Regions from separate parts of the Paenibacillus sp. FSL H7-0737 genome, predicted to be linked through region 1. Evidence: predicted binding sites of a transcription regulator. Region 1 holds the regulator's gene; the other holds the start of a gene.
What was found. The regulator Rex, encoded in region 1, represses fermentation and respiration genes when NADH is low (regulators of the CRP and FNR family bind a similar motif). The targets are predictions, from matches to a motif close to TTGTGAAATATTTCACAA.

Region 2: the regulator Rex is predicted to act here: its motif matches at 2,733-2,750, upstream of adhE (bifunctional acetaldehyde-CoA/alcohol dehydrogenase).

Annotation. Positions count from the first base shown of each region.
Region 1 covers NZ_CP009279.1:4,640,622-4,647,262, forward strand. Annotated here, with positions in the region: gene H70737_RS20325 (AAA family ATPase) at 1-942, opposite strand, end outside; gene H70737_RS20330 (hypothetical protein) at 935-1,477, opposite strand; gene H70737_RS20335 (cell wall elongation regulator TseB-like domain-containing protein) at 1,886-2,404, opposite strand; gene H70737_RS20340 (amidohydrolase) at 2,574-3,875, opposite strand; gene H70737_RS20345 (redox-sensing transcriptional repressor Rex) at 3,862-4,515, opposite strand; gene dinG (ATP-dependent DNA helicase DinG) at 4,647-6,641, opposite strand, start outside.
Region 2 covers NZ_CP009279.1:4,899,205-4,903,453, forward strand. Annotated here, with positions in the region: gene adhE (bifunctional acetaldehyde-CoA/alcohol dehydrogenase) at 37-2,658, opposite strand; gene H70737_RS21540 (ABC transporter substrate-binding protein) at 3,059-4,249, opposite strand, start outside.

The sequences.
Region 1 (6,641 bases):
GTCAATCGCCATCGACAGATGCCGCTGCTCAACTTTCGTCAAGTCCTCACGCATCATATAAATCGCAGCCTCATTCATGACACTTTCAAGCTGAGCACCGGAAAAGCCATAGGCTTCTTCAGCAATTTTGTCGAGACTCACATCTGGATGAAGAGGTTTATTCTTCGCATGCAATTCCAGAATCGATTTGCGGCCCTTTTTGTCAGGCATGTCCACTTGAATATGACGGTCGAAGCGTCCAGGACGTAGCAATGCCGAATCAAGCATTTCTTTCCGGTTTGTTGCAGCTACCAGTAGAATACGCGGTGTTTCGTTATTATAAATACCATCCATCTCAGTCAACAGCTGATTCAAGGTCTGATCATATTCACGCTGCTGTCCGCCTTCACGTTTACCGCCAATTACGTCAATTTCATCAATAAAAATAATGGCACTCTGTTTATTTTCCTTAACAGCACGGTTACGAGCATCCTTGAACAAATCGCGGATCCGGCCGGCCCCGACACCTACATACATTTCTACAAATTCACTGCCTGATGCAGCCACGAATACAGAGTTTGTATAATGCGCAGCTGCTCTGGCCATAAGGGTCTTACCTGTTCCTGGAGGGCCAGTGAGTAGAATCCCTTTCAAAGGGCGAATCCCAAATTTACTGATCTCCTCATGCCGGATCAAAAAATCAAGTGCCTCACGAAGCTCTTGCTTCGCATTATCTTGCCCACCTATTTCTTCAAAAGTGAGCTTTGAAGGTCCTTCCTTCTTGCGTTTCTTTCCAGCACCAGCGTTCACTGTAAGCCCACCACGCAAATGAGCAATTATAAGTAGTGCAGTGAGCATCCCAGCTGCTATAACAATCGGGAATATATTAATACCTAAAAAAGCCATGAAAATAAACAGTACAGGAATAAATCCGAGTAAAATTTCTTTAAGGTACTTAGGCATTATTCCATACCCCCAAGGTCGCAGGTTTTCGCGGCAAAATAATAAATTTGCTTTCTTTTCCATTACTCAAGCTTACGTACACATTGTTGTCGTCGATATCAGTAGATGCTATCACATCTTTAAATTCCGTATTTTGCTGTTTCAATCTATCAAGTTCTGTAGGTATAATCGTATATTTACGGCTCTCCATGGCTTCAGCTACAGAGAACATCGCTTTATCCCAGTAATCATCCAATAGTTCACTTGAATTTTGCTCCACATCGAGTTTAAGTTTACGTCCTTCAATCACTGATTTTCCTTCTTTGGATACATACGATACTAGATCACGTAAATTCGTGCCCGGCTGCAAATCAAGTTTCAAAGTGACCTCATCGCGGTTAATACTAATATGTGAAGTATTTACTCCCTCAAATCCGGTTACAATCTTTTGGAGCGGTTCCTGTAAAGCAAACTGACGATATAAAAAGAATCCTCCGAATAATAGCATAGCCGACAGTAGAGACGTTATCAGTACAGGTACAAGACGTAATTTCAAGAAACGTCCTCCTCTCAAAGATGAAAAAATGTAAACAGAATGATCCTAAGTCATAGCTGCTAAGAGCTCACCAGAGCCTGACGTTCTACTAACACTGTTCTAATTACAAACAGTAGTATATCACAGGTGTATATACTATATTGAAAAAAAGTGTGAAGATATTTAAAATTTTATTTTTTAATTCTTTCCATTTTATTTAATTTATTGATTTAATTCGACAAAAAAAGGGCTGTTACTCTTAAAATAACAGACCTTTTTTCGTATGAATCTTTAAATCCCAATATATAAATCCACTCTTATAGTATATCACAATTCGTGTACTAATAGTATATCAAATAATATGTCATTTTAAAAAACAAGCGAACCATAAATGGTCCGCTTGTTTCTCTTATAATGCCTTTGTTTAATTTAACGGCTAGGTAAACTGTAACCTTCACCCATTCGAGCCCCATCCGAGAACCGATAAAATTGATAATAATATCGACCGCTTTGTTTATAAAAAAGCTGCCAAGCATACTCCCCGTTATATACTCCTGGCAACAACCGCTCAATGCTGATGTCCGGAAGATCGGCTTTTATAAGGCTACGCATTTTCGCTTCAGAGGTTCCTTTACTTAGTTCTTCAGCATATACTGCGTCGGTTCCTTCAGCAAACTTCCCATCTACAGTAAAACGTACCCAAACCATCAACTCGGTCCCGGCTTCATTCTTCCCTGTTAAGACCCAGTACACCGCATTTTTATCCCACACGGATTTCTGCGCTTTGGTTACCTCTGTCAGACCAGCACTGGTTTTAGCGACATCCTTAGCGATATCTCGCTCGTTCCATTGATCTTTCATAATATAAGCATAGAACTGGATAAGTCCGAACAGAAGGAGCAGAATCAGAACTGACCCCAGGAGGATCCATTTTTTCCTTTTCTTCAAGGTACAGCTCCCTTTCTAGTAATATATCTTTTTTGATTATATAACACACCTGTGTGTTTATCCAAAGTTTCATATCCAATTCAATGATCTAATTATCAGAAACACAAAAGGCTGTAACTTTGCAATCGCAGAAAGTCACAGCCTTTCAGTTATTCGTTATGATCTTAGACTACCGTTTAAGCAGTCCATCAAATGATTCTTGCGCCTTACGACGGATTGCTTCCTCATCTAGCGTTACACATTCTCCATGTTTTACAACCTGTTTACCATTCACCCATACATGCTCAACATCCTTGGCACTGGCAGAGTATACAGCATGAGACAACAGATCTGTGTGTGGTAGCAAATGCGGCTGGTCTATATCAATCGCGATAAAGTCCGCTTTCATGCCAACAGCGAGTCTACCCACATCATTTAAAAAGATAGACTTTGCGCCATACTCTGTAGCTATACGCAGCGCTTCCGGAGCTGGAACAGCCGTCGGATCACCACTTACACCTTTATGGATGAGGGCTGCAAGACGCATCTCTTCAAACATATCCAGGTTATTATTGCTTGCCGCACCATCTGTACCCAGTGATACCTTCACACCAGCCTTTAGAAGATCCGTAACCCGAGCCACTCCACTAGCCAGTTTCAGATTACTTCCTGGGTTATGAGACACGCCTACATCATGACGAGCCAGTATCTCGATCTCTTCATCATTCAAATGAACGCCATGTGCAACAATAGACGGACGTGTGAACATTCCAAGCTTCTCTAAATGCGCTACAGGCCGAAGTCCGTAATCCACCACATTCTGCTCCACTTCGCGTTTGGTCTCGGACATATGGGTATGCATCGGTAAATCCAAATCATGTGCCGCTTGAACAAACTTAACAAAGAAGTCTGGTGGGCAAGTATATGGGGCGTGTGGCGAGATCATCGTCGTAATTCTACCATCAGCCTTACCATGCCAATTTCGTGCAAAAGAAATCGCTTCCGCAAGCTTGTGATTTTGTACTTCCTCTGGGCATAATCCGATTACACCTCTCATCAGTACGGAACGGATGCCTGATAATTCGACTACCTCTGCTACTCGGTCCATATGATCATACATATCCAAGAAGGTTGTAGTACCACCTTTTAGCATTTCCAGTACCGACAAGGAGGTTCCCCAGTATACATCTTCTCCAGTGAATTTCGCTTCCATCGGCCACATCTTCTCTTGAAGCCACACCTGAAGTGCTAAATCATCTCCATAACCACGAAGCAATGACATTGCCGCATGGCCATGTGTGTTTACCAGACCTGGCATAAACAGCAGACGACTGCCATCAACAACTTGCACATCATCTTCCATTAAAGGCTCTTCTTTTCCTATGTAAGTGATCAAATCATCTTCAATAGTCATATATCCATTCAGAACCGGCTCATCCGTTCCCGGAATAAGAAAACGCCCGCCCTTAATAATCGTTTTACTGCTCTTCATTTCCGATTTCTTCCTTTCCGTCTTTCAAATAATAAGCAAGGCTTTGCAAATCCGTTGTAAAATCGGCAGCATGAACCCGGATATTCGATGGTGTTTTTAGAATCACTGGTGCAAAATTCAAAATCGCCTCAATGCCAGACTCAATGAGAATATCTGCTACATTCTGCGCTTCTGAATCAGGCACAGTAATGATCCCAATTCGAATACCTTGCTCACGAACCGTCTGACCAAGCTCCTCCATCGGCTGAACGGTAAGAGAGTTGATTTTCCGCCCTACCTTAGGTGCATAGGAGTCAAATATAGCGGTAATCTTCATAGTATCTTTCAGATAAGCATTGTAATTAGATAATGCATGTCCAAGGTTACCGGCACCTACTAAAGCCACATTCAATTGTTGATCCAGCTTCAGAATATGACGGATTTTTTCAATAAGATAAGTTACGTCATACCCGATACCTTTTCTACCAAAGTCTCCAAAATAAGCTAAATCTTTACGAATTTGAGCAGGATTCAAATCAAGTTTTTGTCCTAGTTCTTGTGAGGAAACGGTTAATATTTCACGTTTCTGGAGATCATTCAAGAAACGCAAGTACACAGGAAGTCTGCGAACAACGGCTTCTGATATTTTATCCGATTTCATAATTTACCTCCTAATTTAAGTGATATTCTGTTCAAATCCTATCGAAATATCTGCACCTCGTCTCAAGGAAGAGCGGTATTCTTATACCGCCCTTCCTTGTAGAGTGATTAATAAGATTGATGACGTTCTTTTCAAGAAACGCCTCCGTCTTCCAACCACTCCGCTATACGAGGAACCATTTGATCCGTAAGCATATGCTCCATTTTCGGGCCAGGCAACGAATAGAGGAAATACTTCCCATAGTGAGATTCGATCACCCTTGTGTCATACACAATAACAATACCCCGATCTTGCGCTGTCCGTACCAGCCTCCCAAATCCTTGCTTGAAGCGAATAACCGCCTGAGGAACAGACAACTTCATGAACGGATTCTTTTTTTGGGCTTGTAATAACTCAGACTTCGCTTCCGCTAGGGGGTGGTTTGGCGGTTGAAATGGGAGCCTCACGATGGCCAAGCATGTTAATGCTTCACCTGGAATATCTACACCCTCCCAAAAGCTGCTTGTTCCTAACAGTACAGAAGCTGCACTGTCCTGAAAACGGCGGATCAGCTTGCTACGGCTGCCCCCCTCCACGCCTTGACCTAACACCGTGATCTCTTGTGAGGCTAGAGCCTCTTTCAGAGGATCGTAAACCTGGCGTAGCATCTTGTAAGAAGTAAACAGGACAAGCATCCGCCCACGTGTTGTAATAGCTGCTTCTGCTAGTGACTGTACGAGTGTATCGACAAATCGGGCATCGCCTACACTCCCCTTCACACTTGGGAAATCCCGCGGAATAACTAACAGCGCCTGCTCCCGATACTTAAAGGGAGAAGGCAGGAGTGATGTCATCAGACGCCCCTCTTCCGCAGCTTCATTAAGTCCGAGATTATCAATCATAAACTGGAAAGATTTATCCACAGAGAGTGTCGCCGAAGTTAGTACGATACTTTTCTTCTTGTCGAAAAACAGCTCCTTAAGCTGAGTACTAACATCAACAGGAACGGCATACAGCTGTAGCGATTTACTGCGATAATTTCCATTCGCCTCCAGCCAATATACTACATTCTCATCATTTAATCCCATAAAAAACCGTACTTGCTCACGTATAGAAGCTAAATCCTTAAATAAGCCGCTAATATCGGTAACTAGGCTATCTGAGGAGGATTGACCTTCTTGATCTCGCATCTCATTAAGCATTTTATCACCTTTACGGATAATTTCGCTTAATGTCAGATTCATAGTATTCTCTAAAGCAACCAATTCATCCCAATCTTTCGGTTTACGGGTAGGAAGTAGCCGCATGACTAACTGGCCGGCTTCTCCCGCCGCTGCATCGCTGCGTTCCGGCAAGAGGCTGAATAGTTTATCACTAAGCAGATCCCAGGTTTCTTTTACGGTAAGCAGGTCCGGATAGATTCTATCGATCACTCCGCTCCATTCAGAAGCTTCCTCACTGCCTGATGACTGAAGCATTTGGCGAAGTGTAGGAAGTTGGCCATTTCGACTATCCTTATAAAGACGCGATAGTGTATGTGCCACCGTGAAATGCTTCATATGCATGCCTAAATGCTTGCCAGCCACGTCCTCCAGATGATGGGCCTCATCTATTACAAGATGTTCATAAGCCGGAAGTAGTTGATGCCCAGCCTTAACATCTGCGAAAAGCTTAGAGTGGTTCGTAATGACCACGTCTGCAATACCAGCTTCATGCTTAGCCCGATGATAATAACACTTACGGAACCAAGGACACGAGCGACCCAGACAAGAATCGGTATCGCTTGCCACCGTCTCCCAAAAATCTCCGCCACGCCCACTTAGATTGAGCTCTTCGTCATCTCCTGATTCACTTTGTGTCAGCCAAACGATCATCTGAGCCGCAGTAAGCGCATCTTCCCTCGGACTTATAAAGTCTTTTTTATTAATTTTATGTTCGAACTTACGAAGACACAAATAATGCCCTCTGCCCTTAAAAATTGCAGCTTTAAATGGAAAAGGAACTACCTGCGTTAACAAAGGAATATCACGCTCACGCAATTGATCCTGCAGATTAATAGTATGAGTGCTGACCATGACTTTTTCATTAGTGCGTACGCTTTGGTATATGGCAGGCAATAAATAACCAAGGGATTTACCGGTTCCTGT
Region 2 (4,249 bases), 260 kb from region 1:
AGTCCACAACTATCCTATTCTCTATTTAACCATTTATTAATTATCAAATCTTCCGTAGAACGCATTACGGTATACATCAGCAAGCTCAGAAACCAGTGGCAGCTTAGGATTGGCAGTTGTACATTGATCTTCAAACGCACGGTCAGCCAAATAATCTACGCGGGATTCGAAGTCCTTAGGATCAAAGCCCAGTTGTTGGAACGATTCTTCGATGCCCAATTTTTTATTCATATCGCGAATAGCATTGATCAGGCTAGTTACACCTTCTTCAGTTGTGCGAGCTGGCAATCCCAGAATACGGGCAATTTCAGCATAACGCTCATCAGCTACGAAGTGCGAATATTTAGGGAACGAAGCGAACTTCGTAGGTTTTTTAGCATTGTAGCGGATAACGTGTGGCATAAGGATCGCGTTAGTACGACCGTGAGCAGTGTGGTACTGTCCGCCCCATTTATGTGCCAAACTGTGGTTAATACCCAAGAATGCATTGGCAAAGGCCATACCAGCAAGTGTTGATGCGTTATGCATTTTCTCACGTGCTACTCTGTCGCCTTCCAGCGCCGATTTTTCAAGGTATTGGAATACCAGTTGGATCGCTTTAATAGCTAGACCATCAGTATAGTCACTCGCCATAACCGATACATAAGCTTCGATAGCATGTGTCAATACGTCCATACCTGTATCAGCAACAGCAGTTTTTGGCAAGCTGTATACGAACTCTGGATCAATGATAGCCACATCTGGAGTTAACTCGTAGTCAGCCAAAGGATATTTAGTGTGCTGTTCAGTTGTTTTATCGGTAATAACTGCGAAAGATGTTACTTCCGAACCTGTACCCGAAGTTGTTGGAATCGCTACAAACTTAGCTTTGTTACCAAGTTTAGGGAATTTGTATACCCGTTTACGGATATCCATGAATTTTTGTTTCAGACCATTAAAGTCTGCGTCTGGATGTTCATAGAATAACCACATTCCTTTTGCAGCATCCATTGGGGAGCCGCCGCCAAGTGCGATAATGCAGTCCGGTTGGAATCTGTTCATCATTGCAGTACCTTTTTCAACTGTAGTTGTCGATGGATCTGGTTCAACTTCAGAGAACACTTCGATAGCTACAGGAGTTTGACGTTGACGCAGGTAATGTTCAACTCTTTCAACATATCCAAGCTTAACCATCATTGGGTCAGTGATAATTGCGACACGTGTGATATCAGGCATTTTGGTCAGGTACTGAGTAGCGCCTTTTTCGAAATATATCTTGTCAGGTACTTTAAACCATTGCATATTCACGGTACGACGATTCACCCTTTTCACGTTGATCAAATTGATTGCTGTAACGTTTTGCGACACGGAGTTACGACCATAAGATCCGCAGCCCAGAGTCAACGAAGGGATATTAGTGTTGTAGATATCGCCGATCGCACCATGTGTGGAAGGCGAGTTAACGAGAATACGTCCTGTTTGCAGACGGTTAGAGAACTTCATGATTACTTCTTCATTGTTGGAGTGGATAGCCGAGCTATGTCCCATACCACCAAATTCAACAATTTGAGCTGCGCGTTCGATACCTTGATCTGCATTCTTAACTTTGTAGCAAGCAAGAACCGGGCTTAATTTTTCAGCGGAAAGTGGATATTTAGTGCCTACACCTTCAAGTTCTGCTACCAGAATCTTTGTGCCGGCAGGGACTTGAATGCCACACATTTCAGCAATCTTCACTGCGGATTGACCTACGATTGCTGGGTTAACCGCACATTTATCTACATTCATTGCTCCACTAGTCAGTTTGGCAGCTTCTTCTTTATTCACAAAGTAGCAGCCATTAGCAATCATCTTTTTCTTCACTTGATCGAAGATTGGTTCTTCGATAATAACAGCTTGCTCGGAAGCACAGATCATACCATTATCAAATGTTTTAGAAAGAATAATGTCCGTTACGGCTTGATCAATATCCGCGCTCTTTTCAATGAAAGCAGGTACGTTACCAGGGCCTACGCCAAGTGCTGGTTTACCACAGCTGTAAGCTGCTTTTACCATTGCAGAACCACCAGTTGCCAAGATAAGAGCAACGTCTGGGTTGTTCATCAATGCGTTTGTCTTGTCCATCGTTGGCATTTCAATCCATTGGATACAGTTCTCAGGAGCGCCAGCTTTCACGGCAGCATCATGAAGAATTTTTGCAGCAGCTGCACTACACTCTTGCGCAGATGGGTGGAAACCGAATATAATAGGGTTCCGTGTCTTAATCGAAATCAACGCTTTAAACATCGTGGTGGATGTAGGGTTGGTTACCGGTGTGATACCCATAACAATTCCGACGGGTTCAGCAATTTTTTGGAAGCTATCATAAGCGTTGTCTTCAATAACGCCTACTGTTTTATCGTATTTAATTCCGTGCCAGATATATTCAGTTGAGAAGATGTTCTTCGTAATTTTGTCTTCGTATACGCCGCGTCCAGTTTCTTCTACGGCTAATTTTGCGAGGTACATATGTTTGTCGAGTCCAGCCAACGCCATTGCATGAACGATTGTGTCAACTTGCTCTTGGTCTAGCGCCATGAACGCCTCATGCGCTTTTTTTGCTTTATCCACTAAATTCTGAATATACTCTTCAGCGGTAACTTGTTTAACTTGGGCGGCGACTTCGTTCTTAACTGCCATCTCCCTCGTCCTCCTGTCAATTTTTAGTTGTTTTTCTCTACACATTTATCTTATCACATGATTTCCACCTTGTATAGTGAAATCTTTCACAAAGTATAAAGTTTTTTTGATTTGTTTTCAAAGCGCTTTCATTCGATCATATTATAGTCTTTTTACCATATTATGCGCTATAGAACCCTTTAAATCTTAGAATTATACTTTAATAAGCAAAATTTCAGCTCCTTTTTATTCCATATATCTATAATCAGTACACAAAAACGTATTCTCTTCATCACAGTCAATTACGATTTCCCTACACTGTAATAATTTCCAATTGATTATCACTATTTCTGAAGATTTATAAATTTATAAATCTTCACAACAAAAAACCGACCCCAAAGGGGCCGGTTTTTGCATTAGACTATTCCGCTTTAATCGTATCAAAGAATTTCTCTTGCACTGTTTTAGCTGCTGCTTCTAGCTGGCTCTTGGAATCCGTTCCTTTTTTGGAAAACAGCTCTTGAATAACATTGGACATGGTTGCGTAATAGTCCTGTGTGTTGTATTGAGCTTCAGGTTTACCATCCAAAAGTCCCATAATGTCAGGGCTATATTGGTATACATTTGTGTACTTGTCATAAACCGCTTTGGTCTTCTTACCAAACTCAGAATCAGCTGAGTAGTAGTCTAAGAGCGGCGGGATAAAGTATTTGCCATCGGTTGTACGTTGTTGAAGAATTGCATCCAGTGCTTCCAAACCTTTGTCAGAGAAATAATCAAAAGTAATGTAGCGGAATGCCATTTCTTGTTCATCTGGCGTAGCATTTGGATTAATTACTAGATAGTCACCACCAAGTACCCCTGTGTGTTTTCCGCCTTTTTCCATAGCTGGCATAGGATACGTAAGCACATCCTCAGGTTTCAGTCCACCTTGGTTCAACGCTTGCTCGATAACACCATCAGATCCGGCCATTACCATTGCTGTACGACTTTGTTGGAACGCACCTACAGCATCGCCCCAACCAAGTGCCCAGTCCTGTGGAATCGCGTTAGCTTCCCATCTAAGTTTCTTGTAGAAATCCAGTGCTTTAACGCCAGCATCGGAATTAAATGTAGCTATAACCTTACCGTCTTCAATTTTTTGAATCTCTCCGCCAGCTTCAAACAGGAAGTTGGTCCAGTTCCAACCTGATTCGTTCCCCTTACCCATTGGAGCAATACCGGAAATCCCTTTTTTGGCATCGGCTACACCTTTAGCCGTATTCAGCATATCATCCCAAGTCCAATCCATAGGTGGAATGGCTACGCCTTTTTCATCCAGCATTTTTTTGTTGATCATAGTGGTTGTTACATAACCTTTTTGTGTTACTCCGAAAACTTTGCCGTCGATAATAAATTGATTTTGAAGCACGGTGTTAATTTGATCTTTAAATTCATATTTGTTCCACAGATCTGTGATGTCAGCAACCCAGCCCTTTTCAACCAGGAATTTAGCTTCTGTAGCAAAAGTATTAAAGAAGGTTGGTGCTTCATTCGCAGCCATTTTGATTCCTATTTCACTTACATTGTACTGCCAGTCGTCTTTAACGATTTCTACGTTCGGATATACCTC